2 regions of the Bacillus sp. WC2503 genome follow, and region 2 is predicted to be linked to the other one. Evidence: a T-box and tRNA genes for the amino acid it is inferred to sense, from the RefSeq annotation. Region 2 holds a T-box; the other holds one or more tRNA genes.
The links. A T-box is a leader RNA that pairs with one kind of tRNA and senses whether it is charged. The one in region 2 lies ahead of ileS (isoleucine--tRNA ligase), so its partner is inferred to be a tRNA-Ile.

Region 1: it encodes a tRNA-Ile, which carries the amino acid that the T-box ahead of ileS (isoleucine--tRNA ligase) is inferred to sense. The anticodon was not compared.

Annotation. Positions count from the first base shown of each region.
Region 1 is NZ_JBQYMD010000001.1:3,516,017-3,536,551, reverse strand. Features, by position in the region: gene ACUN26_RS18120 (helix-turn-helix transcriptional regulator) at 1-580, shown strand, start outside; gene ACUN26_RS18115 (pyruvate, water dikinase regulatory protein) at 610-1,422, shown strand; gene ACUN26_RS18110 (DUF188 domain-containing protein) at 1,791-2,030, shown strand; gene dnaG (DNA primase) at 2,284-4,080, shown strand; gene rpoD (RNA polymerase sigma factor RpoD) at 4,140-5,267, shown strand; gene cccA (cytochrome c550) at 5,653-6,009, shown strand; gene ACUN26_RS18090 (tRNA (adenine(22)-N(1))-methyltransferase) at 6,175-6,882, shown strand; gene ACUN26_RS18085 (Nif3-like dinuclear metal center hexameric protein) at 6,879-8,000, shown strand; gene ACUN26_RS18080 (4-hydroxy-3-methylbut-2-enyl diphosphate reductase) at 8,041-8,991, opposite strand; gene vrrA (VrrA/YqfQ family protein) at 9,081-9,851, opposite strand; gene ACUN26_RS18070 (DEAD/DEAH box helicase) at 10,032-11,342, shown strand; gene ACUN26_RS18065 (deoxyribonuclease IV) at 11,575-12,471, shown strand; gene ACUN26_RS18060 (DUF2624 domain-containing protein) at 12,491-12,745, opposite strand; gene ACUN26_RS18055 (YitT family protein) at 12,895-13,773, shown strand; gene ACUN26_RS18050 (metal ABC transporter ATP-binding protein) at 13,954-14,724, shown strand; gene ACUN26_RS18045 (metal ABC transporter permease) at 14,724-15,557, shown strand; gene ACUN26_RS18040 (Fur family transcriptional regulator) at 15,571-15,984, shown strand; gene ispG (flavodoxin-dependent (E)-4-hydroxy-3-methylbut-2-enyl-diphosphate synthase) at 16,065-17,168, opposite strand; gene ACUN26_RS18030 (hypothetical protein) at 17,333-17,686, opposite strand; gene ACUN26_RS18025 (DUF1189 domain-containing protein) at 17,760-18,518, opposite strand; tRNA gene ACUN26_RS18020 (tRNA-Ile) at 18,761-18,834, shown strand; gene sodA (superoxide dismutase [Mn]) at 19,059-19,670, shown strand; gene ACUN26_RS18010 (MFS transporter) at 19,788-20,535, shown strand, end outside.
Region 2 is NZ_JBQYMD010000001.1:1,461,158-1,472,707, forward strand. Features, by position in the region: gene argS (arginine--tRNA ligase) at 1-201, shown strand, start outside; gene ACUN26_RS07750 (class I SAM-dependent methyltransferase) at 346-1,248, shown strand; gene ACUN26_RS07755 (bacteriocin-processing peptidase family protein) at 1,567-5,769, shown strand; T-box leader at 5,875-6,114, shown strand; gene ileS (isoleucine--tRNA ligase) at 6,169-9,270, shown strand; gene ACUN26_RS07765 (M36 family metallopeptidase) at 9,610-11,118, shown strand; gene ACUN26_RS07770 (hypothetical protein) at 11,227-11,550, opposite strand, start outside.

The DNA of each region.
Region 1 (20,535 bases), 2.1 Mb from region 2:
AGATCACGGTCCTATTACAGGGGAGTCAATTGCTGCGCAATTGGGTTTAACACGTGCAACGCTAAGACCAGACTTAGCAATTTTAACGATGGCTGGTTATTTAGAAGCGCGTCCACGCGTAGGTTATTTTTATACGGGGAAAACTGGGGGGCAGCTATTATCTGAAGCTGTTAAGAAAATTAAAGTGCAAGATTATCAATCTAGACCGGCTGTAATTGATAAAAATGTATCAGTATACGATGCAATTTGTACGATGTTTTTAGAGGATGTTGGTACATTGTTTGTTGTAGATCAATCTACACTATTAGTTGGTGTTGTGTCTCGAAAAGATCTATTAAGAGCTAGCTTAGGGAAGCAGGATTTAACCTCTCTTCCGGTTAATATTATCATGACAAGGATGCCAAACATTGCCATGTGTCGTAGAGAAGATTCTTTATATGATATTGCGATGGAATTAATAGAAAGACAGATTGATGCGATGCCGGTTGTGAAAGATACGAAGCAAGGTTTAGAAGTAATTGGACGAATTACAAAAACAAATATTACACGTGCGTTTGTAAACCTAGTAAATAACGAATAAGTGTAATTTGTTTAAAGTGAGGTAATGTAATGGATAATAAAATCGTATATGTCGTATCTGACTCTGTAGGAGAAACGGCTGATTTAGTTGTTCGAGCAGCAATGGGGCAATTCCCATTTGCTCCTGATATTAGACGTGTACCGTATGTAGAAGATACAGGGACATTAAAAGAAGTGATTTCGATTGCTAAGAGTAATCAAGCGCTTATTTGTTTTACGTTAGTAAAGCCGGAAATGCGCCAGTATTTAGTGAAAGAGGCTGCAAAAGAAGGGGTAGAGGCATACGATATTATCGGACCTCTTATCGATCAAATTGAAGAAATTACAGGGCAAGTGCCGAGATATGAGCCGGGTGTTGTTCGTAGATTAGATGAAGAGTACTTTAAAAAGATTGAAGCAATTGAGTTTGCTGTAAAGTACGATGATGGTAGAGATGCACGAGGTATTTTAAAAGCGGATATCGTGTTAATTGGAATTTCACGTACATCAAAAACACCACTTTCTCAATACTTAGCTCATAACAAACGGTTGAAAGTTGCCAATGTGCCGCTTGTACCAGAAGTGGATCCACCTGAGGAATTATATCAAGTGGCAAAAGAGAAATGTTTCGGTTTGAAAATTACACCGGATAAGTTAAATCATATTCGAAAAGAACGATTAAAATCACTTGGATTAAGTGACGGCGCAACATATGCCAATATTAATCGTATTCAAGAAGAGATTGATCACTTTGAAGCAGTAATTAGTAAAATAAATTGTCAAGTAATTGATGTATCGAATAAAGCGATTGAAGAAACAGCAAATATTATTGTGAATGCAGTGCAAAACCAAAAAATGTTTTAGCACATTTACCGAAGGTGAATGTGCTTTTTTCGCTCATATGAAATACGATACTTGTTGGATTAGTAATAGATTATAGCGGAGTGGTTATACTTATATTCTTCTGTTTTTTTATTATGTGAAAAGCATGGTTTAGTTATCCTAAAGTAGAAGATGAAAAAATAAAGGGATATGTAGCGTAGTTGAAGAAAATATATTATAATAAAAAATTGTGATAAAAACCTATATTTTACGTTTAGACTTTAATTTTTCAGAATAAACTAGGGATAGGATTTACAAAAAAGACATGTAATTACATTAAATCGACAAAATCTATACAAGAAAACGCACATTATGGAAGGATTCACAGAAGGGATGTAGAATACAGAAATATGCAAAACATCAATAACGTATTAGTTGATGCAGATGCATATCCCGTGAAGGATGAGATTGTGCAAGTTGGAACTGAATTTCATGTCGAAATTGTGTTTGTCGCATCGTATACTCATCGTTCAAGAAAACAGCAAGGCAATTGGATTTATGTAGATTCTGGACAAGATGAAGTTGATTTATATCTATCAACTTGCAAAGGTAACAGATCTCATGATCATACAGTATATGAGGCTTGCTAGTCTTCTTGTAAAAAAGGTGTATATGTATTGTCTTCAAGAGGTGCATTTGTAATAGATGAGCATATGAATACAATTTTATATAGTAGTATGTATCTGCGAAGTTACGCAGACAAAGGGCCTATATAAGAGGTCCGAAGTCGTTTACACAATGTGATCGACAATACTTTCTAACAAGTTTAGAAAAAATATTGTCGAATTATAAAGGAATTTTTTAATTTATATCGAATACAAAATACGACACGGAGATGGAGTTATGGGCAACAGAATTCCCGAAGAAGTTGTTGAACAGATTCGGACGTCATCCGATATTGTAGAAGTGATTGGTGAATACGTTCAACTTAGAAAGCAGGGACGTAACTATTTCGGCCTTTGTCCATTTCATGGTGAGAATTCTCCTTCATTCTCTGTTTCATCTGATAAGCAAATTTTTCATTGCTTCGGATGTGGAGAAGGTGGAAATGTATTTTCCTTTCTAATGAAAATGGAAGGACTTGCTTTTACCGAGGCTGTTCAAAAGTTAGGTGAAAGAAATGGAATTGCGGTTGCAGAGTATACATCAGGGCAAGTACAACAAGAAGACATATCTGATGACACTGTCATCATGCAACAGGCTCACGAACTTTTGAAAAAGTATTATCATCATTTATTAGTAAATACAGAAGAGGGAAATGAAGCACTTTCATATTTATTAAACCGTGGTATTACGAAAGAGATGATTGAGAAGTTTGAAATTGGTTATGCATCACTTGCTTGGGATGCTGCAACGAAAATTTTACAAAAAAGAGGTTTATCGCTGTCTAGTATGGAACAAGCCGGTCTTCTAATAAGAAGTGAGAAGGATGGTAGTCATTATGATCGCTTCCGTGGAAGAGTTATGTTTCCAATCCATACGTTACAAGGTAAGGTGATAGCGTTTAGTGGAAGGGCTTTAGGAGATGACACTCCGAAATATTTAAATAGCCCTGAAACACCGATTTTTCACAAAAGTAAATTGTTGTATAACTTCCACCAAGCAAGGCCGTTTATTAGAAAGCGTGGGCAAGTAGTCCTTTTTGAAGGGTATGCCGATGTACTAGCTGCGGTAAAGAGTGGTGTGGAAGAAGCTGTTGCGACAATGGGAACAGCTTTAACTGAAGAACAAGCAAAACTTCTGCGACGTAACGTTGAAACTGTTGTTCTTTGCTATGATGGTGATAAAGCAGGACGAGAAGCGACGATGAAAGCAGGGCAATTACTGTTAAAAGTTGGTTGCCAAGTGAAAGTCACATCCTTGCCAGATAAGCTTGATCCTGATGAATATGTGCAACAATATGGGACAACCGCTTTTGAAAATCTTGTGAAATCAAGTATAAGTTTTGTTGGTTTTAAAATAAATTATTTGCGTTTAGGGAAAAATTTGCAAGATGAGTCTGGCAAAGAAGAATATGTGAAAAGTGTTTTAAAAGAGTTGTCGTTGTTACAAGACGCGATGCAGGCAGAATCATATTTGAAGTCGTTATCGCAAGAGTTTTCTTATTCAATGGAAACACTTTTGAATCAATTGCACCAATATCGCAAAGAACAAAAGGTACAGCAAAAACAAATAAAGCAGGTTTCTAAGCCGTCTCAAGTTGTTCAAACAAAACCGAAGTTAACAGGTTTTGAAAGGGCAGAAAGAGAAATTATTTATCATATGTTGCAAAGTGCAGAAGTAGCCGTTCGCATGGAATCCCATATAGAAGATTTTCATACAGAAGAACATAAAGGGATTTTATATGAACTATACGCATATTATGAAAAGGGAAATGAACCTTCAGTCGGAACATTTTTAAGTTGGCTCTCTGATGAAAAGTTGAAAAACATTATCACTGATATTTCGACGGATGAATTTATTAATCCAGAATACACAGAAGAAGTGTTACAAGGCCATTTAGAGACGCTTAGACGTCATAAGGAAAAACTTGTAAAGATGGAAATCATCTTTAAAGTAAAACAGATGGAAAAAACAGATCCTGTAGAGGCTGCTAAATATTATGTAGCATATTTACAAAATCAAAAAGCGAGAAAATAGCTTTTTTGGTAAAGATTTAGTATAATGAATGTTTGTATCTCGCGTAAGGAGGGGAACAGATGGCTGACAAACCAGCTCGTTCTAAACAAATTGAAACTGAAATGACCCTTGAGCAAGTGAAAGAACAACTCACTGAGGTCGGAAAAAAACGTGGCGTTCTTACATATGAAGAGATCGCAGAACGCATGAATGGATTTGAAATTGAATCCGATCAAATGGATGAATACTATGAATATTTAGGTGAACAAGGGATTGACTTAGTTGGCGATAACGACAACGAAGAAGGTCCTAATAATCGCCAAATTACAAAAACGGAAGAAGAATTCGACCTTAATGATTTAAGTGTGCCACCAGGTGTGAAAATCAATGATCCTGTTCGTATGTACTTAAAAGAAATTGGTCGCGTTGACTTACTATCCGCTGAAGAAGAAATTCGACTTGCGACGCGTATTGAAGAAGGCGATGAAGAAGCAAAACGCCGTCTTGCGGAAGCGAACTTACGTCTTGTAGTAAGTATTGCAAAGCGTTACGTGGGCCGTGGTATGCTTTTCTTAGACTTAATCCAAGAAGGAAATATGGGTCTAATTAAAGCGGTTGAAAAGTTCGATTATCGTAAAGGTTTCAAATTTAGTACGTATGCAACTTGGTGGATTCGCCAAGCAATTACACGTGCGATTGCAGACCAAGCGCGAACAATTCGTATTCCAGTTCATATGGTTGAAACGATTAATAAGTTAATTCGTGTACAACGTCAATTGTTACAAGATTTAGGACGCGAACCATCTCCTGAAGAGATTGGTGAAGAAATGGATCTTGCGCCAGAAAAAGTACGCGAAATCTTAAAAATTGCACAGGAGCCAGTTTCTCTTGAAACACCAATTGGTGAAGAAGACGACTCCCATTTAGGTGACTTTATTGAAGACCAAGAAGCAACATCGCCTGCGGACCATGCAGCGTATGAATTGCTAAAAGAACAATTAGAAGATGTGTTAGATACACTAACAGATCGTGAAGAAAATGTTCTACGTCTTCGTTTCGGTTTAGATGATGGACGAACTCGTACGCTTGAAGAAGTTGGGAAAGTATTCGGCGTAACGAGAGAACGTATCCGTCAAATTGAAGCGAAAGCACTTCGCAAATTAAGACATCCAAGTCGTAGTAAGCGTCTTAAGGATTTCTTAGAATAGGCTAACTTTAAGTTTACTTCACTTTTGTGAAGTAAACTTTTTTGTTTTGTTAAATTTTGTTAAAATTTAGCTATCGGCAACGATTACAATTTCTTGTAATTTATTTTACAGAATTGTCTTTTGATTTGCAAATGCTCATTTTTCGATTTTTCGATTAATTTTGTTTATTCTATACAAAAAAATATGTAGAAAAGCGAAAAATATGATGAGAAACGTTAATAATTATCGAAATAATAAGCGATATAACAATAAAAAACAATAAACTGAATTTATGTAATATTTTCAACAAGTGATAGTTTACTCTTTTCGGATAGAGCGTTTTCAAGTACAATGGAAATGACTGAATCATCTAACTATTTAGGGGTATAGAGGGGGGAGAAGAGATATGAAACGTAATCCGCTGATTCCGTTCGCTCTTATTGCAGCATTAGGTATTATCGTTATGTTTGTATTTTCATTTCAGGGGCTAAATAAATCTAAAGAGTTAGCTGATACAAAAAATGGCGGGAAGCCAGCGCAAACAGCATCAAAGCCAGAAGATATTGTGAAGCAAAGCTGTACGAGCTGCCATGGCGATCAGTTACAAGGGGCGGTAGGGCCTAATTTACAAAAAATTGGTGGAAAACTTTCAAAGGATGAAATTAAAGAAATTCTTTCGAAAGGAAAAGGAAATATGCCGCCAAATTTAGTTCCAGCTGATCAAGCGGCTAAAGTAGCTGATTGGCTATCTAAGAAAAAATAAGGTTCCATAAAACAAGCCTTTTGCTTTTGCAAAAGGCTTGTTTTTCTATACTTTCTAAAATACGATGAGTAATAGAGAATGGAATTGTTGTTATGGGCTTGCAACAACTACTATAAATTCATTATCATGGAGACAGACTGACAAGAGAAGGAGTAATGGAAATACATGAATGAAGTAAAGCTTTCAAAACGATTAGAAGAAGTTGTGCGCGAGATTCCAGTAGGATCTACAGTAGCTGATATTGGATCGGATCATGCGTATTTACCGTGTTATACAATTATAAATAATATTGCTACAAAAGCAGTTGCAGGAGAAGTTGTAGATGGGCCGTTTCGTTCTGCGCAAGCAACTGTAGCTGAAAGTGGCTTACAAGATAAAGTGGACGTTCGTAAAGGGAATGGATTAGAAGTAATTACACCAGGGGAAGTAGATGTAATTACAGTTGCTGGTATGGGTGGAGCACTAATTCGTGACATTTTAGAAAGTGGTAAAGAAAAGTTAGAAGGTGTAACACGTTTAATTTTACAGCCGAACATTGCAGCACATCACATACGTGAATGGTTTATTGAAAATGGCTGGGAGCTTATCCGTGAGAAAATCGTAAAAGAAGACGGGAAAATTTACGAAATTTTAGTTGGGGAACGAGGAAATATTGCAGCACCTTACTCGGATAATAAACAAGCTGAATTATTTATGGGTCCATTTTTAATAAAAGAAAAAGGTGAGGCTTTTGTTGAAAAGTGGGAAGGAGAATTGAAAAACTTCCAAAATATCTTAAAACAATTAGAACGTGCAGCAGATTCTGAAGAGACAAAAACGAAACGTGTAGAAGTAGAAGCGAAAATGAAAATGATAGGGGAGATTTTATCATGAGTAAAATTCCAAATGGCCATGAGGTTATTTCTTTATTTGAAAGTATGTACCCGAAGCATTTAGCGATGGAAGGGGATAAGATTGGCCTGCAGATCGGGGCGCTTAATAAACCCGTGCAGCACGTATTGATTGCTTTAGATGTAACGGAGGAGGTTGTAGATGAAGCAATTCAATTAGGAGCGAATGTCATTATTGCGCATCACCCTTTAATTTTTAATCCGTTAAAAGCGATTCATACAGAGAAAGCGTATGGGAAAATTATTGAAAAGTGTATTAAGAATGATATTGCCGTTTATGCCGCTCATACAAATGTAGACGTTGCTAAAGGTGGAGTAAACGATTTACTCGCTGATGCGTTAGGATTACAAAATACAGAAGTATTAGCTCCAACATACGCAGAAGAAATGAAAAAAATTGTTGTGTTTGTGCCAGTAACTCATGCAGAAGAGGTTCGTAAAGCATTAGGAGACGCAGGTGCGGGTCATATCGGCAATTATAGCCACTGTACGTTCAGTAGTGAGGGAGCAGGCGCGTTTGTACCTCAGGAGGGAACAAATCCTTATATCGGGGAAACTGGGCGGTTAGAACGTGTGGAAGAGGTACGTATCGAAACGATAATTCCAGCTTCACTACAAAGAAAAGTTATGAAAGAGATGTTGGCAGCTCATCCATACGAAGAAGTGGCATATGATGTATATCCTCTTGATAATAAAGGTGAAACGTTAGGGCTTGGAAAAATAGGCTATTTACAAGAAGAAATGACACTTGGCCAGTTTGCTGAACATGTGAAACAATCATTAGACGTGAAGGGCGCAAGAGTTGTCGGCAAGTTAGGTGATAAAGTGCGTAAAGTTGCTGTACTTGGTGGGGACGGTAATAAATATATAAACCAAGCGAAATTTAAAGGGGCAGATGTATATGTAACAGGTGACATGTATTATCATGTCGCTCATGATGCGATGATGCTCGGTTTAAATATAGTTGATCCAGGACATAACGTTGAAAAGGTAATGAAGCAAGCTGTGCAAAAGCAACTGCAAGAAAAAGTAGATGCGAAAAAATTCAATGTACAAATTCATGCTTCGCAGTTACATACAGATCCATTCACATTTGTATAAGAATAATAAAAACCGTTGCTCATGTAGGCAACGGTTTTTATTATTGTTCTTTTTTCACTTTTACACGAGGTAAGATTTTTTGAAGTGGTACTTTTCGAATTCTTTCCCACGTAGCCGGATTCATTGGGTCATATTGATCTAAGAAAGCGATAACCTCTTTTGTAATTGGTGTTGGAGTAGAAGCACCTGCTGTAACAGCTACGTTTTCTACACCTTGTAGCCATTCTAATTGAATTTCACTTACATCCGCAACACGGTAAGCTTTCGTACCAGCAATTTCTTGTGATACTTGCGCTAAGCGATTCGAATTGTTACTTTTTGGATCACCAACAACGATTGTTAAATCTGCAACATCCGCTTGTTTAGCTACAGCTTCTTGACGAACTTGAGTTGCTAAACAAATTTCCTTATGGAATTCTGCTGTTGGAAATTTTTTCTGAATGTCCTCCATTAAATGTTGAACATCCCATTGACTCATCGTTGTTTGATTCGTAACTAAAATTTTATCCGTTGGGATTTCTAATGTTTCTAAATCATCCGCTCTTTCGATAAGGTGAACGATATCAGGTGCAATACCAACCGCGCCTTCTGGTTCTGGATGGTTTTTTTTGCCGATATAAATGACATGATATCCTTCAGCTTTTTTTGCTTCAATAAGGTCATGTGTTTTTGTAACATCTGGACAAGTTGCATCGATTGTCGTTAAACCTTTTTCTTTTGCACGTTGTTTAACTTCAGGAGAAACACCGTGAGCAGTAAATATAACAGTACCAGAATCGATTTGATCTAAAATATCTAAGCGACTTGGTCCGTCTAACGTAATGATTCCATCTTCTTCAAAAGCGTCTGTAACATGTTTATTGTGAACAATCATACCTAAAATATAAATAGGTCTCGGTAATGATTTATCTAATGCAGCGTTACGTGCAATTACCATTGCATCGACAACACCGTAGCAATAACCACGAGGGGAAATTTTAACAATTTTCATATGAGTAATCCTCTCCTTCTAAACAAGGGATACTTTTGTGCATAGTCCTTTACATTATAAAGGAGGAGAGGATAGAAAACAAAGGATTGTTACACATATAGTTTGGGTTTTGTTGCTATTTTTTGAACAGGCTCCTCTCGTACTTCTGTTTCTATGGCTGGCTCAATCACTATTTTTTTTCTTTTTCTTTTTTTTTGTGGAGGAGGGGGAGTTGCTACCTCAACCTTTTCTGTTAGATCTTCAGTTTGATCTTCTTCCGTACTTTTTCCAGAGGTGAGGATTTTAACAATGCTTGGTAGGTTACGCATAATGGGACCGTACTGTTCGACGACAGGGCTTACAGATTGAACGACTTGTGATACTTTTTCGATATTGTTTATCATATTAGTTGGATTCGAAATTAAATTCGAAAAAAAACTGCCGATGCCGCTGCTAGATGCTGCTGTAGTGGCTGTACCGCCGCGCGTTTCGTTTGATTCATACATTTGAGGGGGAATCATTTGCTCTGGATACTGCTGCATGTATGGTTGATATTGCTGTGAGTATTGATGCGGGTATTGTTGTTGGTATTGTTGTTGGTATTGTTGTTGGTATTGCTGTTGATATTGCTGTTGCTGTTGATATTGCTGTTGATATTGGGGTGGCTGTTGTTGGTGCATCATTGGCGGCTGTCCTTCTATTTGTCGATAAGGCGGAACCATTTGCATGAAAGGTTCGGTTGGATCGTGTTTTTTAAAGAGTTTAGCAAGGAATCCTTTCTTTTTTTGTGCCATCGGTGGTAGTTGTGGAATGGGGTATGGTGTATAAGGTTGTTGGCCTGGATTCGGATACATTTGCCTTACGGGAGATTTTGGAAACATGTGAGAAATCCTCCTTTCTTCAGTTAGGTATATACACATACAATATGCAATAAGAGTGAAGAAGGTTAGTTTTTGAAGTAAAAACCTAAACTAAAGATGGATTTTACTTGTAGATTTCGATATAATGTAGACTTGACTGATTTGTGCGCGCAGTAGAAATTTAGAAAGAAGGTGTAACTTATGACACAACAAACTTTTACACAGTATGATTTTAAACCATTTTTAATAGATGCAATTCGTGAACTACGCTTTACAGAGCCGACAGGAATTCAACAGAAAATTTTCCCGGTCGTGAAAAAAGGTGTAAGTGTAATTGGACAATCCCAAACAGGTTCTGGGAAAACACATGCATACTTACTTCCTACATTAAACAGAATTAATCCAAGTCGTGAAGAAGTACAGCTTGTTATTACAGCTCCTACTCGTGAGTTAGCACAACAAATTTACGAAGAAATCGTGAAATTAACAAAGTTCTGTGCAGAAGATCAAATGATTACAGCACGTTGTTTAATTGGTGGAACTGATAAACAACGATCGATTGAAAAGTTGAAAAAACAACCACATATTGTAGTTGGAACACCAGGACGTATTAAAGACTTAGTAGAAGAAAAGGCGCTATTTGTTTATAAAGCGGATACTATTATTGTCGATGAAGCGGATTTAATGCTTGATATGGGATTCATTCAAGATGTAGATAAAATTGCAGCACGTATGCCTAAAAACTTGCAAATGCTAGTTTTCTCTGCAACAATTCCTCAAAAATTAAAACCATTTTTGAAGAAATATATGGAGAATCCAGAACATATTCATATTAATCCGAAACAAGTTGCAGCAGGAAATATTGAGCATTACCTTGTGCCTTCAAGACACCGTAATAAAATTGAATTAGTGAAAAATATGCTACTTCAATTTAAACCGTACTTAGCAATTGTGTTTACAAACACGAAGAAGAAGGCTGATGAAGTAGCCGATGGATTAGCTGAACGTGGGTTAAAAGTAGGGCGTATACACGGTGATTTATCACCACGTGATCGTAAAAAAATGATGAAACAAGTTCGTGATTTAGAGTTCCAATACATTGTCGCAACAGATTTAGCGGCACGCGGTATTGATATTGAAGGAATTAGCCATGTTATTAACTATGAACTTCCATCAGATTTAGATTTCTTCGTTCACCGCGTTGGAAGAACTGCACGTGCGGGTCATTCAGGGATTGCAGTGACAATTTATGATCCAGCAAATGAAGAAGCGTTAGATAGTTTGGAAAAACAACGTCATATCGAATTTAAGCATGTAGATTTACGCGGAGATGAGTGGGCGGATTTAGGTGACCGTCGTCGTCGTAAGAGTCGTAAAAAACCAAATGATGGACTAGATGTTATGGCAACAAAAGTTGTTAAAAAGCCGAAAAAAGTAAAACCAAACTATAAGCGAAAACTTGCAACAGAACGTGACAAAGTGAAGAAAAAATATAGCAATAAAAAAAGATAAGGGATTTCCCTTATCTTTTTTTATTGCAGCTATTTGTGAGAGTCGTAATCAATATGGGTAGAAAAATATGGATTAAAGCTTCACTTAATCCAGTTCATTTAAATGAAGAGTATAGTCTGTTTAAATAGTCATATAAATTTGTGTAGTGCGTTTTTTGTGAACAAACAATTCACTACATATTTCTACAAATTATGCTATCATTATAACTATTGTATATTGAAGAGGTGATTGTATGTTAAAGATTGGATCTCATGTCTCAATGAGTGGTAAGAAAATGTTATTAGCAGCAAGTGAAGAGGCTGTTTCATACGGTGCAACGACGTTTATGATTTATACAGGTGCACCGCAAAATACACGAAGAAAACCAATTGAAGAATTGAACATAGAAGCAGGACGTAAACATATGGAACTGAATGGTATTGAGGAAATTATCGTCCATGCACCATATATTATTAACGTTGGTAATACGACGAAGCCAGAAACATTCCAATTAGGTGTAGACTTCCTGCGCATGGAAATTGAAAGAACAGCGGCATTAGGTGTTGCGAAACAAATTGTTCTTCACCCAGGAGCGCACGTTGGTGCTGGAGCAGATGCAGGTATTCAACAAATTATTAAAGGGCTTAATGAAGTAATAACGCCTGAACAGACGGTTAACATTGCGCTAGAGACGATGGCTGGAAAAGGAACAGAGTGTGGTCGTAGCTTTGAGGAAATTGCAAAGATTATTGATGGTGTAAAATATAATGAAAAGATATCTGTATGTTTTGATACGTGTCATACGCATGATGCGGGTTATGATATTGTAAATGATTTTGACGGTGTATTGAACGAATTTGACAAGATTGTTGGTGTAGATCGATTACAAGTGCTTCATATTAATGATAGTAAAAATGTGCGTGGGGCCGGAAAGGACCGTCACGAAAATATCGGTTTTGGTCATATCGGTTATAAAGCATTGCATCATATTGTACATCATCCGCAGTTAATGAACGTGCCAAAAATTCTTGAAACACCATATGTAGGTGAAGATAAAAAAGATAAGAAGCCACCATATAAATTAGAAATCGAAATGCTGAAAAACGGTACTTTTGATGAGGGGATTCTTGAAAAAATTAAAGCGCAATAAGGAGGGGGGTATCCCCTCCTTATTTTAGTAGTTGCTGAAATAAAGTGTTTACTTGTTGCGCGGTAGCAGGGGAAGTTACTTTTGCGATTTGTTTTAAGAGTTCTAGTCGCTCATTATTATCATAAATGTTAATATTCTTTCCTTTCATAAGTAAAACAATTTGATCAGCTTGTGCAGTTGTAATTGAAACTTCATATTCTTTACTATATTTCAATAACTCTTTTGTAGAAATATGATTTAATTTTTTATTCACAATTTGTTTAATGAGATTCATCGAGTTATCCTCCTTCATACGTTCTTCTATCGAAATATATGAGTGCGTAGCTTGTACATATTCTTATAGAGTTTCTTTTTTCATGAGGAAAAGAAGCGTATGTTATAATGTAAGGACAAAACTACAGAAAAAGAATATAAGGAGGACTTATGGAACAAAAGCAACATCGAAAAGAAAGCGTTATCCATCTCATTTATCGTTTAGTAATGATTATTTTTGGGGCAGCGTGCGCGGCGGTAGCGATTGAATTATTCTTAATGCCAAATAAAATTATTGATGGTGGAATTATTGGTATTTCTCTTATATTAGATTATCTTACTCCTAATATTTGGTGGTTAAGTTTTTCTACTTTAGTTGTTATCCTCAACATTCCGTTTATGTACTCTGGGTATAAGCAAATCGGAAAAACATTTATGTTATCCTCAGCATTTGGGATTGTAGCTTTAGCATTTATTGAATCGACATTACATGCTGTTCCACCATTTACAACTGAGCCCATTTTAGCAACAGTTTTTGGTGGCCTTATTTTGGGGCTTGGTGTAGGACTTGTTATTCGTCATGGCGGATCAATGGACGGAACAGAAATTATGGGGATTTTATTAACGAAGAAATTACCGTTTTCTGTTGGTGAATTCGTAATGTTTGTGAACTTATTTGTTTTTGCATGGGCAGCATTTGTATTTGGTGTCGAACAAGCTATGTATTCTGTTATGACGTACTATATTGCATTCAAAACAATTGATACGGTAATTCAAGGTTTAGATGAAACGAAAGCAGTTTTAATTGTATCAGATCAGTATGAGGAAGTATCAAATGCCATTTTGCATCGTCTCGGTCGTGGAACTACAAAGCTTGTAGCCAAAGGTGGTTACACGGATAAAGAAAAAGAAGTTATTTATGCAGTTGTAACGCGTTTGGAAGTGACGAAGTTAAAATCAATTGTGCATGAAATTGATGAAAATGCATTTGTTACGATTATGAGTACACAAGAAACAAATGGTGGTAAGTTTAAATCAGCTATCCACTAAAAAGTTACTTGGAATATTTTTCGAAAGCAGAGAATTTTTCTCTGCTTTTTGTTATAATAGTAAGGTTTCTTGAAAAAATAGATATAATTTAGGCAGATTGGTTTACAACTATAATAAGCTGTACTATAATTCAAATAGATATAAATCGGAATCATTCTGAATTAAAATAGGTGAGATGCTATGAATAATATATTGGAAATAGAAGGATTAACGTTTCGATATGAAGATCGAAATGTGTTAGAAAATATTAATTTGCAAGTTCCGAAGGGAGCTTTTTTAGGTTTAGTTGGGCCAAATGGTTCTGGGAAATCCACTTTACTAAAATGTTTATTAGGCGTTTTAAAGCCTAAACAAGGGAGTATTCGCTTGTTTGGTGTTGATAGCAAGAAGTTTAAAGAATGGAACAAACTTGGCTATGTATCCCAAAAGGCAAATAGTTTCAACTCTGGTTTTCCAGCAACTGTTTTTGAAGTTGTGTCAATGGGGCTCGTTTCGAAAAAAGGTCTTTTTCGCTTTTTCACGAAAGACGACAAGGCGAAGGTAGAAAAGGCGATTGCTGATGTAGGGATGAGTGAATTTCAAGGTCGCAATATTGGAGAGCTTTCTGGTGGACAACAACAACGTGTATTTATTGCTCGTGCGCTCGTTAGTGATCCTGAATTACTTATTTTGGACGAGCCTACTGTTGGGATTGATGTGAAAAATGTGGAAAGTTTTTATGAGATATTAGAGGATTTAAACAAAAGGCTTGGGATTACATTAATTCTTGTTACTCATGATATGGGGGCTGTTACCGAGAAAGTAACACATGTTGCATGTCTAAACCAACATTTACATTTTCATGGGAATGTAAAGGAGTTCCGAGAGTTAGAAGATGCAGAAATGTCCGTCTTATATGGACATCATGTCCATCGTTTAAAACACGAGCATGAGCATCACGGGAGGATATAATGATACAAGATTTTTTACAATATGACTTTTTACGTAATTCTTTATATGCAGGTATTTTAATTGGACTTGTTGCACCGCTTATCGGTGTGTTTGTTGTTATTCGTCGTTTATCTCTTATTGCAGATGCATTAAGTCACGTGACGTTATCAGGTATTGCAGCAAGTTTACTACTTGAAAAAACAATTTTTACAGGTGGCTTTTTAAATCCCCTATATATGGGGATGATTTTCTCGATTGGGGGAGCGTTACTAATTGAAAAGTTACGAACTGTATATAAGCATTATCAAGAATTAGCAATTCCGATTATTCTTTCAGCAGGAATGGGAATTGGAGTTATTTTCATTTCACTTGCAAATGGATTTAACACAGACTTATTTAGTTATTTATTTGGTAGTGTAAGTGCTGTAACGAGTACGGATTTAATTATTATTGGGATTGTAGCAATTGTTGTTATTGCGACAATTATTTTATTATATAAAGAGCTGTTTTTATTATCATTTGATGAGGAATACGCAGTATCAACTGGTTTAAGGGCAAAATGGATTCACTTTATCTTCATTATATTAGTTGCTCTTGTCATTGCAGTATCAATGCGTGTAGTAGGTGTTCTTCTCGTATCCTCATTAATGACGTTACCAGTTGCAGCAAGTATTCGTATTGCTAAAGGATTTAAACAAACAATTTTCTTTTCCATTTTATTTGGTGAAATTGCAGTAATTGGTGGAATGTTTGCTTCGTATCAACTTGATCTAGCACCAGGTGGTACAATTGTTATGATAGCAGTTCTTATTTTAATCGGTGCGATTTTATGGAAGAAGAAAAAAACTGCATAAAGTAGGGATAGGTATGAATCTAACAGAAGCTTTACGCCTAATGAAAGAAAAAGGATACAAACATACTGGGAAAAGGGAAGAGATGCTCAGATTATTTGCAGCTCACAATCGTTATTTAACAGCAAAAGATGTTTTAGAGCATATGAAGGATGATTATCCAGGTCTTAGTTTTGATACGATTTATCGTAACTTAACGGTTTTTGCTGAAATCGGCGTTTTAGAACAAACAGAATTAAATGGTGAAAAACATTTTCGTTTTACATGTTCCATTATGGAACATCATCATCATTTTATTTGTTTAGATTGCGGGGGAACGAAAGAGATTACTTCCTGTCCAATGGATTTTATGAATAAAGATTTTAACGGTTATGAAGTAACAGGGCATAAATTTGAAATATACGGCCGTTGTCCAAAGTGTGCAAAATAAAAACTCGTCGGTTATATAACTGACGAGCTTTTTTGCATAAAAAAGAAGGTTGCTCACAAATATTGTGGGCAACCTTCTTTTTATTGTTCTTGTGTTTCTTTTTCTTTATCTCTTTCAGCAGCCATTTCAGCAGCAATTACATCGATTTCTTTTTTCAGTTCTTCTACCATTGTTTCTTCTGGTACTTTACGAACAACTTGCCCTTTACGGAATAATAATCCTTCTCCACGTGCACCGGCAATACCGATATCAGCTTCACGAGCTTCACCAGGGCCGTTTACAGCGCAACCAAGTACTGCAACTTTAATTGGTACTTGCAGTGTAGAAATATATTCTTCCACTTCGTTAGCGATGCTAATTAAATCAATTTCAATACGACCGCAAGTTGGACAAGAGATAAGTGTTGCTGCATTAGATGCAAGACCGAATGACTTTAATAGTTCACGTGCAACTTTTACTTCTTCAACTGGATCAGCACTTAATGAAATACGAAGTGTGTTTCCGATGCCTTTACTTAAAATTGCTCCAAGACCAGCGGCACTTTTTACAGTTCCAGCAAACAATGTGCCAGATTCTGTAATACCTAAATGTAATGGATAATCAAAAGCGCGAGCAGCTTTTTCATATGCTTCAATTGCTAAGTTAACATCAGAGGCTTTCATAGATACGATAATATCGTGGAAATCTAAGTCCTCTAAAATTTTAATGTGATGTAGTGCGCTCTCAACCATGCCATCTGCAGTTGGGTATCCGTACTTTTCTAAAATGTGACGCTCTAATGAACCAGCGTTTACACCGATACGGATTGGAATGCCACGCTCTTTTGCTGCATTTACAACAGCTTCTACTTTATGGCGACGACCAATGTTACCTGGATTGATACGTACTTTATCAATGCCACCTTCAATTGCTTTTAAAGCAAGGCGATAATCAAAATGAATATCAGCAACAAGTGGAATGTTGATTTGTTTTTTAATATTAGCAATAGCATTTGCTGCGCGTTCATCTGGAACGGCAACACGAACAACCTGACAACCAGCTTCTTCTAAACGTTTAATTTCAGCAACTGTTGCTTCAACATCATGTGTTTTTGTTGTTGTCATACTTTGTATAATTAATTCATTATTACCGCCAATTGTTAAATTACCGACTTTAACTGGACGTGTTTTTGTACGATGAGTCATTTCATTCACGAATAGATCGCTCTCCTTATAAAAGAAGTTTCTTATTTAGTCCCTCATATCAATGATAGTATACGTGATATAGGGCTATAGAAACCGAAGTGCTCGGTTTCACTTTTACTATTGTATCAGCGCCTTTATGTAATTGACAAGGATTAAGTGATCGCTTATTGATATAACGGGAATTTATAAGTCTTTCCAATTTGAATTTTTGTAGCAGATGTACTTTTATTTAATTGTTTAAAGTCATCAATTACCTTTTCAATAGAAGGGATTTTTTTCTTATTAATTTGTTCTGTAATCGAAAGAACGGTCTCACCAGTTTTTACTTCAATTGCTTTATAAGTAACATCTGTTTCTTCCTTTTTGCTTTGTTTTGTAGTTGTTTCTTCTTTTTTTATAGTTTGAGCAGCTGTTGTTTTTTTGTATGAACTTAACATCGGTAAAGTACCGATTTTTATATCGTAATAAAATATATAACCGAGAACAAGCACGAATAAGAATATACCTAATCTCTTCATATTCTTCACTCCTTTGCTAGGAATATATGCTTGTCCAAAAAAAAAATGCCTATTTAGGCATTTTTTATCGTTCTTATTTTTCTTTCGGTTGTGGAACTTCTTTAAGTGTTAAGTATAGAACAATTAAAACAACTGCGATATAAATGAATGTTGAACCAGGTACGACGATTTTAAATAAATCCATAATCATAAAGAAGATTGTTGGAATTGTGTAACTGTAAGCAGTTAATGTCCAAACTTGTTTGTAGGATAATTTACGTTGTCCGCTCATAGCAGAACCGATGAACGCAAGTAAAGTCACGCCTACAAAAGTAATGAATAATTGGAATAGGTACACTAAAAATCCGATAACAAATAATAAAATTGGATAGATACTATCGAATAGAGAAATAAAGTCTTGTAAATCTTTTTTCTCAAGAGATGCACCTAATAAGTCGTTATAGGAATACGTTTGTGTTTGACCATTTCCCATGGAGACTACTTTATCTTTTAAAACAAATAAACCCGTTTTATTTTGATATTTTTCTAAGTTTGTTGAATTTGGATCAAATACGAAAAGGGCATTTCCATCTTCTTTTTCGATAGGTTGATCAATATCTGCTGTTAGTTCGCCATTTTCAATTTTAAAATCAGGTAAATCTTTTTCGATTACTTTATTTACCATATTAACACCGTCTTGAATAACGCTACCGTACAAGAAAGTTCTTGGAATAGTAGTGATTAGGCAAAGAAGCATAATATACAAAATGGTTTTACCGATTTTTTGAAAACGGAAAAGCGCAATATCTTTAGGCGAATATACGCTTTTTGCTAGCTGTTTAAAAATGGACATAGATTCACTTCCTTTATGTATGTATAAAGTCATTGTAACGTAGGAATCTAGAGAATCTCAAGATATATTATATTTACATATAGTGGAGATAACTAAATTTCTTTTTAATAATTTTCTTCTTTTAAATGAGAAAAATACAATTGACACTTTTCTTTTTTATATGGTAAATTTATCTTACATTTCTTAAAGGATATATCCGATAGGAATTCAGTTGTTTAATATGTTATTACATACATAATTATGGACCCTTAGCTCAGCTGGTTAGAGCAGACGGCTCATAACCGTCCGGTCGTAGGTTCGAGTCCTACAGGGTCCATACCCATTTCGCATGTTTATTATGTCAGCAGGAAGCTTCCTTGTAGAAGGAAGCTTTTTTTACGGAATATATGAGCATTTTAATTGAAAAGAAGTGGGAATTTTGCTACTTTAATGATAGCAAGACAATGTGATTTATTTGTTTGCACCCTATGGCAATTAGGGTAGAATGAAGTTGTATGTCACACATATGGTGGCAATACATAAACTGGGAGGAATATAACAATGGCAAAACACGAATTACCAAACTTACCTTATGCGTATGATGCTTTAGAGCCTCACTTTGACAAAGAAACAATGAACATCCATCATACAAAACATCACAACACGTACATTACAAACTTAAACGCTGCTTTAGAAGGTCATGCAGAACTAGCTGACAAAAGCGTTGAAGAATTAGTTGCAAACTTAAACGAAGTACCAGAAGCAATCCGTACAGCAGTACGTAACAATGGTGGTGGACATGCTAACCATACATTCTTCTGGACAATTCTTTCTCCAAACGGCGGGGGACAACCAGTAGGCGAACTTGCAACTGCGATTGAAGCGAAATTCGGTAGCTTCGATGCATTCAAAGAAGAATTCGCAAAAGCTGGCGCAACTCGCTTCGGTTCTGGTTGGGCTTGGTTAGTAGTAAACAATGGTGAGTTAGAAGTAACAAGCACGCCAAACCAAGATTCTCCTCTAACTGAAGGTAAAACTCCAGTTATCGGTTTAGATGTTTGGGAGCATGCTTACTACTTAAATTACCAAAACCGTCGTCCAGACTACATCGGTGCATTCTGGAACGTTGTAGATTGGAACGCTGCTGAAAAACGTTACCAAGAAGCAAAATAATTATAATAATTATAGAAAAAAGCTAGGAGAATGCTCCTAGCTTTTTTCTATGCTTTCCTTTTACATAATTGGGCTTGTCTTTGGAAGACTAGAACATGAAGTAAAGGAGAGTTGTGTATGAAGTGGAAACATATAATTGGTGACGTTGAAGTGAATCGGGATTTAGTGTTATTGCTCCTTATTGGAGGTTTATACACGCTCGCAATTTCTTTATCGAATACGTTTGTTAATATTTATTTATGGAAACAAACACAAAATTATGTGAATCTTGGCTTGTATAATTTGGCCAGCGTTGTATTGCAGCCTCTCACATTTCTTATAGGTGGGAAATTAGCGAAACGTATTGACCGCTCAATCTTGTTACGAATAGGCGTAGGCACGTTAGCAATTTTTTTTATCGTTGTTTTAGTAGCGGGAAAAAGCGCTTCTCACTATATTTTATTAATGGGGGCTCTTTTAGGAGTCGGATATGGTTTTTATTGGCTCGCGTTTAACTTATTGACATTTGAGATTACAGAACCAGAAACAAGAGATTTCTTTAATGGGTTTCTTGGACTTCTTACATCCTTCTCTGGAATGATTGGACCGATAGCGGCAGGATACACAATTTCACGTATGGCAAAATGGAGTGGTTATACTGTCATATTCTTTCTTTCATTAGTGCTATTTGCAATTGCTGTCGTTTTAAGCTTTTTTTTATCTAAGAGAGAATGTGAAGGGCGTTATGAAATTACAAAAGTATTGAAGGAGCGACGGATTGATAAAAATTGGGGGAGAATTACACGTGCTCATTTTTTCCAAGGGTTGAGAGAGGGAACATTTATTTTTGTTATTTCAGTATATGTGTACTTAGCAACCGATAGTG
Region 2 (11,550 bases):
GCCTTCAACAAAAATGAGCCATCAATCATTTCGAAATACGTATTAGATGTAGCACAATCGTTCAATAAATATTATGGAAATGTGCGTATATTGGAAGAGAGTAAAGAGAAAGACAGCAGACTGGCATTAGTTTATGCTGTGACGGTTGTATTAAAAGAGGGATTACGTTTGCTTGGGGTGGAGGCACCTGAGGAGATGTAACATAAAAAGGTGTACGTATCATAGTAGATATGTATACCTTTTTTATATTTATAGGAAAGGTATAAGCAAAAGTTTCATTTTTTTAAAACTAAACTTAACTTTTCTTTAAAGTATAGGAATGTCTTTATTAAATGGAGAATTGTAATGTTATATAAGGAGGCGTTAGGTTTGGAAACATACGACTGGAACAGTAAACTAACATATTTAAAAAATACAAGAGATTTATATTACAACGACGATTATGTAAGTTTTTTAGTAAATTCAGTTTGGAAGATTAATAAGCCCGTACATATCGTTGATTTCGGTTGTGGATATGGTTATTTAGGCTTAGTATTAATGCCGTTACTTCCAGAAGGTTCAAAGTATACAGGCATTGATAGTGGAGAAACATTACTTGCTGAAGCGAGAGAGTTGTTTCATCTACTTCCATATGAATCAGAATTTATTGAGGGGGATGCTACAGAAATTGAATTGAACGATAAATACGATATAGCAATCTGTCATGCTTTCCTATTACATATGAATACTCCAAAAATGATGTTAGAAAAAATGATACATGCAATTAAAAAAGGTGGTAAAATAATCTGTTTTGAACCACATTGGATTTCAAATATGTCTTCATATGTCTTAGATGGAGAGAATCAATCGGAAATTATTAAACTAGGTGCTTTGCAGAAGTTATTTGAAAAAGACGCGCAGAGAAACGGTAAAGATGGAAATATTGGCATGAAAATACCGATGTATTTAAGTAAATTAGGTGTGAAAAATATTGAGTGTAGAGTGAGCGATAAAGTGAACTTTTTAGACTCTAGTATGCATCACAATGATAAACACAGTTTGTATCATTCATTAAGAGAAGAGGGGATTGCGGACAACCCGGGTGATAAACAGCAATTTATAGAACGTTTAATGATAAGAGGATTAACATATGATGAAGCATTAGCTCAATATGAAGCAGAACTACGATTTTTTAAAGCGCTCCATATACATTCATCTTTAGTATATGCTCCGAATATGAAAATTACATTTGGTGACATAGAATGTTAAAAGGTAGCAATTTATTGAGGATTGACATTTTTTATCGATAAGTCGATATTCACCGTATAATCGCTGATATATTTGAATTATCGCCGATATAATTTCATGTACTGATTTTGGCCTTGAAAAGATAAGATCCTCAATTCACGTTATTCCATATAATTAAACAAAATACGAAGAAAAACAATCATTTTTACTATATTTTGTTATAAATTCGAATAATATTAAATAATACTATCCATTATAGGAGATTTTAGTTGAATACCTACAATATGATGTGTAAAATCTAAGCAAGTAGCAGTTTAAATAAATATTCGAGGTGAATGCATGCTAGATTTTAAGCAGTTAGAAGCTTGTTTGAAAGACAAGAGATTTGTAGATGGATTACAGGAAATAAATAATGAAATTTCATATATAAAAGAAACGAATACTTTATCCTATGTGAAGACTTGGCTTGCTAATATTCCTTCACATAAGGAGTTTGATATATTAATTCGCCTTACTGATGAAGGGCTTATGCACCAATACAGTTCATTCCTCATTCGCTACGCTTATAAAAAATTCCCAAATATGAGAACGCTCTCTTTATATTGTGATGAGTTAATTGATGAGCGAAAAATCCTTGAAGCAGAACAGTTGTTAAAAGACTCTTTAGAAGAGGCAGATAAAGAAGAAATAGATGACGATTTTTTAGCGAAAACATATTTTACTTTAGTACGATGTTTATTAGAAATGAAACGAAATGAAGAAGCGCTCATTTATATGCAAAAAGCAGAGGAGTACAGTACACGTGCGGTCTTTGATAAATGGGGCTACGTCTATATGCATACAGGTGAATGGGAGAAAGCAGAAGAACAATTTTTAGCTGGAAAGCAGCATAAAGATTGTGAAGAACTATCTACCTACTTATTATCACAGTTATATGCGAATAAAGGGGAACAAAAACATGCATTACAGTTAATTGATGATGCGATTGTAAAGTTTCCACAAGTACCATATTTTCATTTTGAAAAGGTAAAGTATTTATTAGATTTAGCGAAATATGAAGAGATGTTAGAGGTAATAGATAATATTAATAGTACGCTTCCTTATCATGCTTATGAAACTTACTTTGTACATTTACGTGCAGAAGCGTTGTACAAAATGAATAAACTTGTAGATTTACAACAGTTATTAAAAGAAGAAAAAAGTTTAAAAGGCTCTTTATATCATAATTTAGAAAAAAATCCAGATGGAAAAAAGGTTCACCTGCCGATAGTTCCAATTGTACAAAAGGATAATTATTGTGTTCCGACAAGTTTAGAAATGATGTTGCAGCTATGGGGAGAAAAACGTACACAAGATGAAATAGCAGAGTTTATTTTTGATATGACAGGCTCAAAGTTTTCCGATACGGTCTCTTATATTGAAGAGTTAGGCTATGAATATCGTTATTTTAAAGGGAATGAGGAAATTTATAAGATATTACTCGACCGAAAGATCCCCGTTTTATTAAGTATAGACATCGAACATGCTTCACATGTGCAAGTGCTATCAGGATATGATGATACGTTACAAGCTTTTTATGTTCAAGATCCAAACTTTATAGAACCAGTTCTTGTGGAATATAGTAAATTGCAAGAGAAATATCGTTATACAGGTTGTTTGGCGATCACGTTTGTTCCGAAAGAAAAGAAGGAAAAACTAGCATTTTTAAGTGAAGAAGAGAATCATTATTTTAAATCCATTTTCTCTCTTACAGATCATTTAGATGAACAAGATAAAGAGGGAATTAATAACTTAGTACAATTTTTAAAAGAGACGAGTGATAATCGGAATACGTGGTTATATACGATGAAACATTTAGATGTTGAAGTAGATAAAGAATTTATTTTATATTGTATAGAAAAGTTAATGGAAAAGTTTCCGAACTCGGATTTTGTTAAATTGCATGGTGCACAGTGCTTTATTCGTCTTCAAGAAATGGAGAAAGCTGAGCAAATGCTGGCAAGTGTTGAGAAGAAAAATAATCGTGCTTTATATCATTTGATAAATGGAAGATATGCATTTGAACAGGAAAGTTATATAGAAGCGATTACAAGTTTTCGTTCCTCATTACAATTGGACGCAGATCAGCCGATCGCCTGGAGTTTCCTTGCGTTATCTTATATGTATATCGATCAATCTGAAAATGCGTTGCAGTTTTCTCAAGTAGCTGTAGAACGTAGTCCAGAAAGGTTCACTTTAACGAATCACGGTTTAATATTAATAGATTTAGAAAGATATGAAGAAGCATATGAAATCTTTAATAATTTGTTAAGAGAATATAAAAATGAGGCGCATGTATGGTATGAACGAGCGAGATGTGCGCATCAATTAGGGAAATTACATTTAGCGATAAAAGGACTTAAAGTGGCGATTCAGTTAGATAGTAATGCGCCTTACATTTATACGAAACTTTCAGAGATCTATGAATCTGATTTGAAGGATGAGAAAAGCACAAAAGAAATTTTATTAAAAGGTATTGAGAATTGTGATGATAAGGCGTCTCTATATGTAAGATTAGGTGATTATCATTTTCAAAATGATAGTCTGGAAGAAGCAGAAACATTATATAAGCGTGCTTTAGAAGAAGATAATGAAGATGTTTATTCTCATTTCGGACTTACGCAAGTTTATATGGCAAAAGAGCGATATGATGAAGCGAAAGAATATATTCTTGGTCTCGAAACACAAATTGAAAAGAGCCAAGATTTCCTTATGAATGCAGGAATGGTTTTATGGGATGCAGAGGTTGAACTTGGTGGAAATGAAGATGGGTTTAAAGTAGCATTGTCTAAGTTAGAGAGTGGTATAAAGCAGAGTGAATATAATGTAGCAAGTGCGTTAGATGAATATGTGAATCGAATTAAAGGAACTGTATTTGTACAACGAGGTATAGCATTCTTAAGAACGTTACAAAAAGAAAGAAATGAAGTAAGTGAATACAGTTGTTATGCAGGTATTTTACATGAATCTATTGGACAGTATGGCCAAGCGATGAAAAGATATAATAAAGCAATAGAACAAAAGAAAACGGCATTGCCATATTACCGAATTGGTGAAACACTTATGGCATTAGGACAATTGACAGAAGCAAAACAAGCGTATGAAACATGTTTAGAGCTTGATGAAAACTTTTTAGGTGTACATTTACAACTAGCAGAAATATACGAAAAAGAAGAAGACCGTTTCAAAGAACAAATTCATATGGTTCAGGCGATGAAAGAAGAGCCTTTGTATATAAATATGGAATATTTGGCACAGCTTTCAGTAGAAATAAATCTTCAAGAAGAGTTGCTAAAGGAATTAGAACATCTAGCAGGCGAAGTACCCGAAATATGGCGCTTAGATGCGATTGCGTATGTGTATGGAGCGATGGATGAAATAGATAAAGAACAAGCACAGATTGAAGAAGCGCTACAATTAGATAGTGAGCATGCAGAAGTTCTATATCATTATGTAAAAGTATTAGTGAAAAAAAGAGATGCAAAAGCGATTGAAGTTGCAATGAAAGTAATACAAAAAGATGTAAATAATGAACGTATATTTGATGTTTATGTAAAAGCGGTAGAACAACATAAGAAATTGTCTAACATCCGGGATTTTCTTCATACATTAAAAGTGAAAAAAGCAGAAAGAAGTACAGCATTCATGTGTGCAGCAGCTGCGGTTACGGAAAGATGGATTGAACGTCAACAAAATGAACAACCGAAAAAATCTATATTTACGAGAGCTTTTTATCGTATGAAAAACCGGGCAAAAGAAATTTCAATGGTTACAACAATTATTGAGTTATATGAAATCTCATTAAAGTTAAATCCAAAAAATAGTATGGCAGCACAACGATTTGGATTATTTTACGAAAATGTATCGATGAATAAAGAAGCGATAGATGTTCTGCAAACATCGTTAGAAAATAAATGGGATTATGAGGTAGCGAAGCAACTTGTAAATCTTTTCATTGAGTGTGAGGACGAAGATTTGTTACAAGATGCTGTAGAGTTAATGAAGCAATTAGTTCGAGAGCTACCGGATGATTATGATACGCTTCTTATACAAGCGCAAGTATTCTTGAAAGTTGGGGAAGAAGGAAAAGCAGAAAAAATATGCTTACAATTAACGGAGAAAACACCGTTTGTAAGTAGAGGATTCCTTGCTTTAGGAGAAATATACCAAAGTCAAGAGAGATATGAAGAGGCAATTCAGTTATTAGAAGATGCTTCTATACATCATCCAAATGATACGGCAATTCTTCTCTCATTAGCATCTTCATATCATAGTGCCGGCCAAACGATAAAGGCAGAAAAAATAACAAGTGAAGTAGTAACAATGGATACGAGTGATCTGTTAGCAAGATATGATCATGCTTGTTATTTAGCGTTATTAAATAGAAATGCAGAGGCGAAAGAAGAGCTTGAACATGTACTTCGTGAGGATGAATCTGGATTTTTTGCTGAACTTATCGAAGAAGATGAAGATCTAGCAAGACTGAGAGAGTTTGAAAAGTAATTGTATATGTATATAAGTAGTGAAAAAAGGATATAAATAAAAATATATTTTGAATTAGTTGACAATTTATTGTTAAATGGCATAAAATAGCTTTTAACAAAGTATACAAATCTGAAGACGAGAAAGAGTAAAATAATGAACTGTTCCCCAGAGAGCCGGTAAAGTGCTGAAAGCCGGTGTTCAGACGTTATTTGAAAATCATCTCCGAGGAGCCGAGGCTGAAAGTAAGTAGGCCCGGACGGATGTCTACCGTTACAAAGAACGCGTATGTTAGTACGTTGCTAAGCGCTATTAGTGAAAAGCTAATAGAATTAGGGTGGTAACGCGGGTAAACCCGTCCCTACTTCATAGGGGCGGGTTTTTTGTGTGCTTTTAAAACATTCAAAGGAGTGATTGTAGATGAAGAAAGTAGATGTAAAAGAGTCAGCTGTAGGGAGAGAAACACGTATTCGTAAGCAGTGGAACGAACAGAGCATTTTTGAACAATCAATTCAGAATCGAGAAGGCGCGCAATCGTTTGTGTTTTATGAAGGACCACCAACGGCGAACGGTTTACCACACGTCGGCCATGCACTTGGTCGGGCAATTAAAGATTTAGTAGCAAGATATAAAACGATGGCCGGTTTTAAAGTAGTAAGAAAAGCAGGATGGGATACACACGGTTTACCTGTAGAATTAGGTGTTGAGAAGCAACTTGGTATTTCTGGTAAACATGAAATCGAAGAGTACGGAATTGAGCCATTTATTAAGAAGTGTAAAGAGAGTGTATTCACATATGAAAAGCAGTGGCGTGAGTTCACTGAAAGTATCGGTTATTGGGTAGATATGGATGATCCATACGTTACTTTAGAAAATCCATATATCGAAAGTGTATGGCATATTTTAGGGACGATTCATGAAAAAGGCTTGTTATATAAAGGGCATAGAGTTTCACCGTACTGCCCAAGCTGTCAAACCTCTCTCAGTTCACATGAAGTTGCACAAGGGTATAAAACAGTAAAAGATTTAAGTGCAACAGTTAAGTTTAAAGTGGAAAATAGTGAAAATGAGTATTTCTTAGGTTGGACGACAACACCATGGACACTTCCAGCAAATGTTGCACTTGCTGTACATTCAAATATGGAATACGTTAAAGCGAAACAAGAAGGTCATGTATACATTGTTGCGAAAGAACGTGTACAAGAAGTATTAAAAGAAAACTATGAAGTATTATCTGTTCATAAAGGTGAAGAATTAGTAAATACATTTTACACAGCACCATTTCCAATGAAAGAAGTGACAAATGGTTACCGTGTTATTGCAGCGGATTTTGTAACGGCAGATAGTGGTACTGGACTCGTTCATATTGCTCCAGCATATGGGGAAGATGATTATAGAGTTGTTCAAAGTGAAGGATTGTCGTTCCTACATGTTGTAGATGGAAAAGGTGAGTATACAGATGCAGTACCATTTTTGAAAGGTAAATTTGTAAAAGATTGTGACGTTGATATCGTTCGTTATTTGGCGAAGGAAGGTTTGCTATATCATAAAGAAAAATATGAACATAGTTATCCGCATTGCTGGCGTTGTGATTCACCACTTCTTTATTATGCAGGAGAAAGTTGGTTAATCCGAACAACTGCAATTAAAGATACATTTTTAAAAAATAATGATTCTGTTACTTGGTATCCGGATCATATGAAACATGGACGTTTTGGTAAGTTTTTAGAAAATATGGTTGACTGGAATATTAGCCGAAATAGATATTGGGGAACACCATTAAACGTATGGGAATGCGAAAGTTGCGATCATCAGTTCGCACCGAAAAGCATTGCTGAATTAAGAAAGCATAGTAAGAAAGAAACACCTGAAGATTTAGAATTGCATAAGCCGTATGTAGATGAAGTGCAAGTCTGCTGCGGGAAATGCGGAGGCACAATGAATCGCACACCAGAAGTAATCGATGTTTGGTTTGATAGTGGTTCTATGCCATTTGCACAATATCATTACCCATTTGAAAATAAAGATTTATTTGAAGAGCAGTTTCCAGCGGATGTTATTGCAGAAGGAATTGATCAAACACGCGGCTGGTTTTATAGTTTATTAGCAGTATCAGCACTATATACAGGCAAAGTGCCGTATAAACGAGTGTTATCACTAGGGCATGTTTTAGATGAAGAAGGACAAAAAATGTCTAAAAGTAAAGGCAATGCACTAGATCCAGTTGATTTAGTAGAGAAGTTTGGTGCAGATGCGCTAAGATGGGCTTTACTCGTTGATAGTGCCCCGTGGAATGCGAAGCGTTTTTCTGAAAGAACAGTACTGGAAGCGAAATCTAAATTTGTAGATACATTAGTCAATGTGTATAGCTTCTACGTTTTATATGCAAATTTAGATGAGTATAATCCGAAAGAAACGTATGACGTAAAGCTTACGAAATTAGACGAATGGGTATTATCAAGATTGCATAGTACAACGAAAAAAGTGAGAACAGCACTTGATGAGTATCAATTTACGAATGCAGCTCGTGAAATTGCAGCACTTGTAGATGAAGTGAGTAACTGGTATGTAAGACGCTCACGTAATCGTTTCTGGGAATCTGGTATGAACGCTGAAAAAGCATCTGCCTATGAGACACTTCATGAAGTGCTTGTAACAATTAGTAAATTAATTGCACCATTTACACCGTTTGTCGCGGAAGACATTCATCTGAATTTAGAAGGAAGTAGCGTTCATTTAGCGGATTATCCAGTTGTAAATGAATCACTACTTCAGCCGAAATTAGAAGCGGAAATGGATGCTGTTTTACAAGTTGTCGAACTTGGAAGAAGTAACCGTAATCAGCATTCTTTAAAAGTAAAACAGCCGTTAGCTGAGCTTGTATTACTTGAGCATAAAGAGAATGATATCGATTGGGAATCTTATCGCGATATTGTAATGGATGAGCTAAATGTGAAAGCATTCCATGTTGAACTGGATGAAACGAAGTATACATCATATCAATTGAAGCTCAATTTTAAAACAGCAGGGCCGAAGTTCGGTAAAAATGTGAATGCAGTAAACGGCTGGTTAAAACAATTATCACAAGAAGAAGTACAAAAATTTGTATCAACAGAAAGAGCAGTTTACGAAGCAACATCAGGAGAAGAAGTGGTTGTAACCGCTGAAGATGTGTTAGTTGAGAAAGTTGCAAAATCAGGATTCTCTAATACGACTAACGGACAATATACGGTTATGTTAGATACGAATGTAACGGAAGAATTGTTACAAGAAGGAGTAGCTCGTGAATTCATTCGTGCGGTTCAAGAATATCGTAAGCAGTTGAATTTACCAGTTAACTTACGAGTTGATGTGATTCTTGATGCAGAGGAAGAACTACAGCAAACGTTAACGAATCATAAACATCTATTGGAAGAAAACTTACTCGTCAAGCAATTTACATTTGGCCACTTAACGAATGAAGACGACGAGCTTTCTTTAGGGGAGACAAAACTCCGAATTAAGTTAAGCGAGGCTAATTAATGAAAAAAGGAAGTTGGAATCATTCCAACTTCCTTTTTTGTATGAAGGGAGATTAACCGGATGATTTCCTCATAATCCACTCGATAGGGACACTGGAACATTTCTTTCTTCATATTTTAAAAGTATAAGGTTGAAAGAATTGATAAAGAAATATATTTCTAAAGTATTGTTTTCGTTTTACACATAAATATTGAGAAAATTTCACTTACCCAAAATGTAAAGGTAATAGAATTGCTCGTATAGAATTACTCGTAGATTCACTTTATTTCGTTACTTGTCGACAGTAATAGCCTTATAGGAATGGGGTAAAGGTTTCAATTTATTAGGGGGAGTGGTTTTATGTTAAACAAAAAAATGGTGGCAATGGCAATGACTGTACCATTAGTAATGGGGACGATTTCTACAGTTTCCGCATTGGAAAAGAAGCAAGTAAAGGTAGAAGCTTATTCACCACAGAAAAAAGCAGTTGAATATTTAAAAGGGAATGCCAATCAGTATGGATTAAAGCCCGATCTTTCAGACTTGCAATATATTTCTACAACAGAAACGTCAGTAGCTTCATATGTTAGGTTCCAACAAGTAGTAAATGGCGCGCCTGTATTTTCAAAACAAATTACGGTTACTCTTAACGGAGAGGGAAAAGGAGTACTTGCTGTTTCTGATTATCAACCTGTTACAGGTGTGAAAGAAGTAACGACAAAAATTAGTGAAAAAGATGCAATACAAAAATCAATGGCGTATGTTGGAGAAGCGAGTGAGCAAAACTTATGGGCTCCTACAGAAAAAGAATTCGGATATATTGTAGAAGAAGGTGTCGCTCTTCCAGTATATAAAGTGGTAGTCCATTCTAATAATCCATTCGGTGCATGGGAAACATTCATTGATGCAGAAAATGGAAAGTTAATTAAAAAGGTTGATATAAACCGAAAAGCTGAAGGGTCAGGAAAAGTATTTTTACCTAACCCGGTCGTATCTAGCGGTAGTAAAGTAGGATTAAAAGATAATAATGATGCAGATTCAACAGCTCTAACGAACCAATTGAAGACTGTTACGTTAAAAGGTTTAGATGGAACAGGATTTTTAATTGGAGAGTATGTAACGATTTCTTCAAAAGCGATGACGAAATCTACAAACTTACAATTTAACTATACACGTGCAAATGATAGCTTTGAAGATGTTATGTCGTATTATCATATCGATACATTGCAGCGCTATATTCAAGGACTAGGCTTTAAAAATATTAATAATCGTTCGATTAAAGTAAATGTTAATGGTACAACGGATGATAACTCATTCTATTCTCCATCAACGAAAGCTTTAACTTTCGGTACTGGCGGAGTTGATGATGCAGAAGATGCTGGTATTATCGCGCATGAATACGGCCATTCAATTCAAGACAATCAAGTGCCTGGATTCGGTAGCTCACCAGAAGGTGGAGCAATGGGAGAAGGATTTGGTGATTTCTTAGGTGCTACTTATGAAGATGCAGTGTCGACTACAGGGTACGGAAAAGCATGTGTTGGAGAATGGGATGCGACAGCTTATTCTAGTTCGGATCCAACATGCTTACGCCGATTAGATACGAATAAAGTATATCCGAAAGATATTACGAATGAAGTACATGATGATGGGGAAATTTGGGCTCAAGGACAATACGAAATGGCACAAGCTTTTGGCCGTGATGTAGCAACAAAAATTATTTTACAATCACATTGGTCATTAACGCCAAATGCTAAATTCCGTGATGGAGCAAAAGCAATTAAGCAAGCGGATGCTCTTCTATATGGCGGACAACATGCTGCTGATATCGATCGTATTTGGGCAGCAAGAGGAATTAGTACGAATTAATATAAAAAGTCGTGGCGTTTATAAGCCACGACTTTTTAATTTACATAAGAACTGGTACTAGTAAATAAATTAATATCAATGATAATGTGAATACATCCGCAGCCTCATTTACTTTTTAGATTCTTTAAAAACAAAATGCTCTTTAAATTTTCTAGACTCAACTTTTTGACCGTTTCGCATCGAGCGGAAAGGGTGTTCTTGCCACGTAATAATCACGTCAACCTCATCTGTTTTTGTAGAAATAGGTAAGTTAGCATGTTCAAATCCAGTTTTGTTGCTTGCTAAACGACTTTCCTTTAGGGAAAAGAGTTCATATTTCGTTTTTGTATTTGGCTCGTTGCGGAAGACTTCAACTTGTACGTTATACACTTCGCTTTTTCCGAGATTTTTTACAGAGAAATAATATGTTTGAAATACACCTTTTTTAGGTTG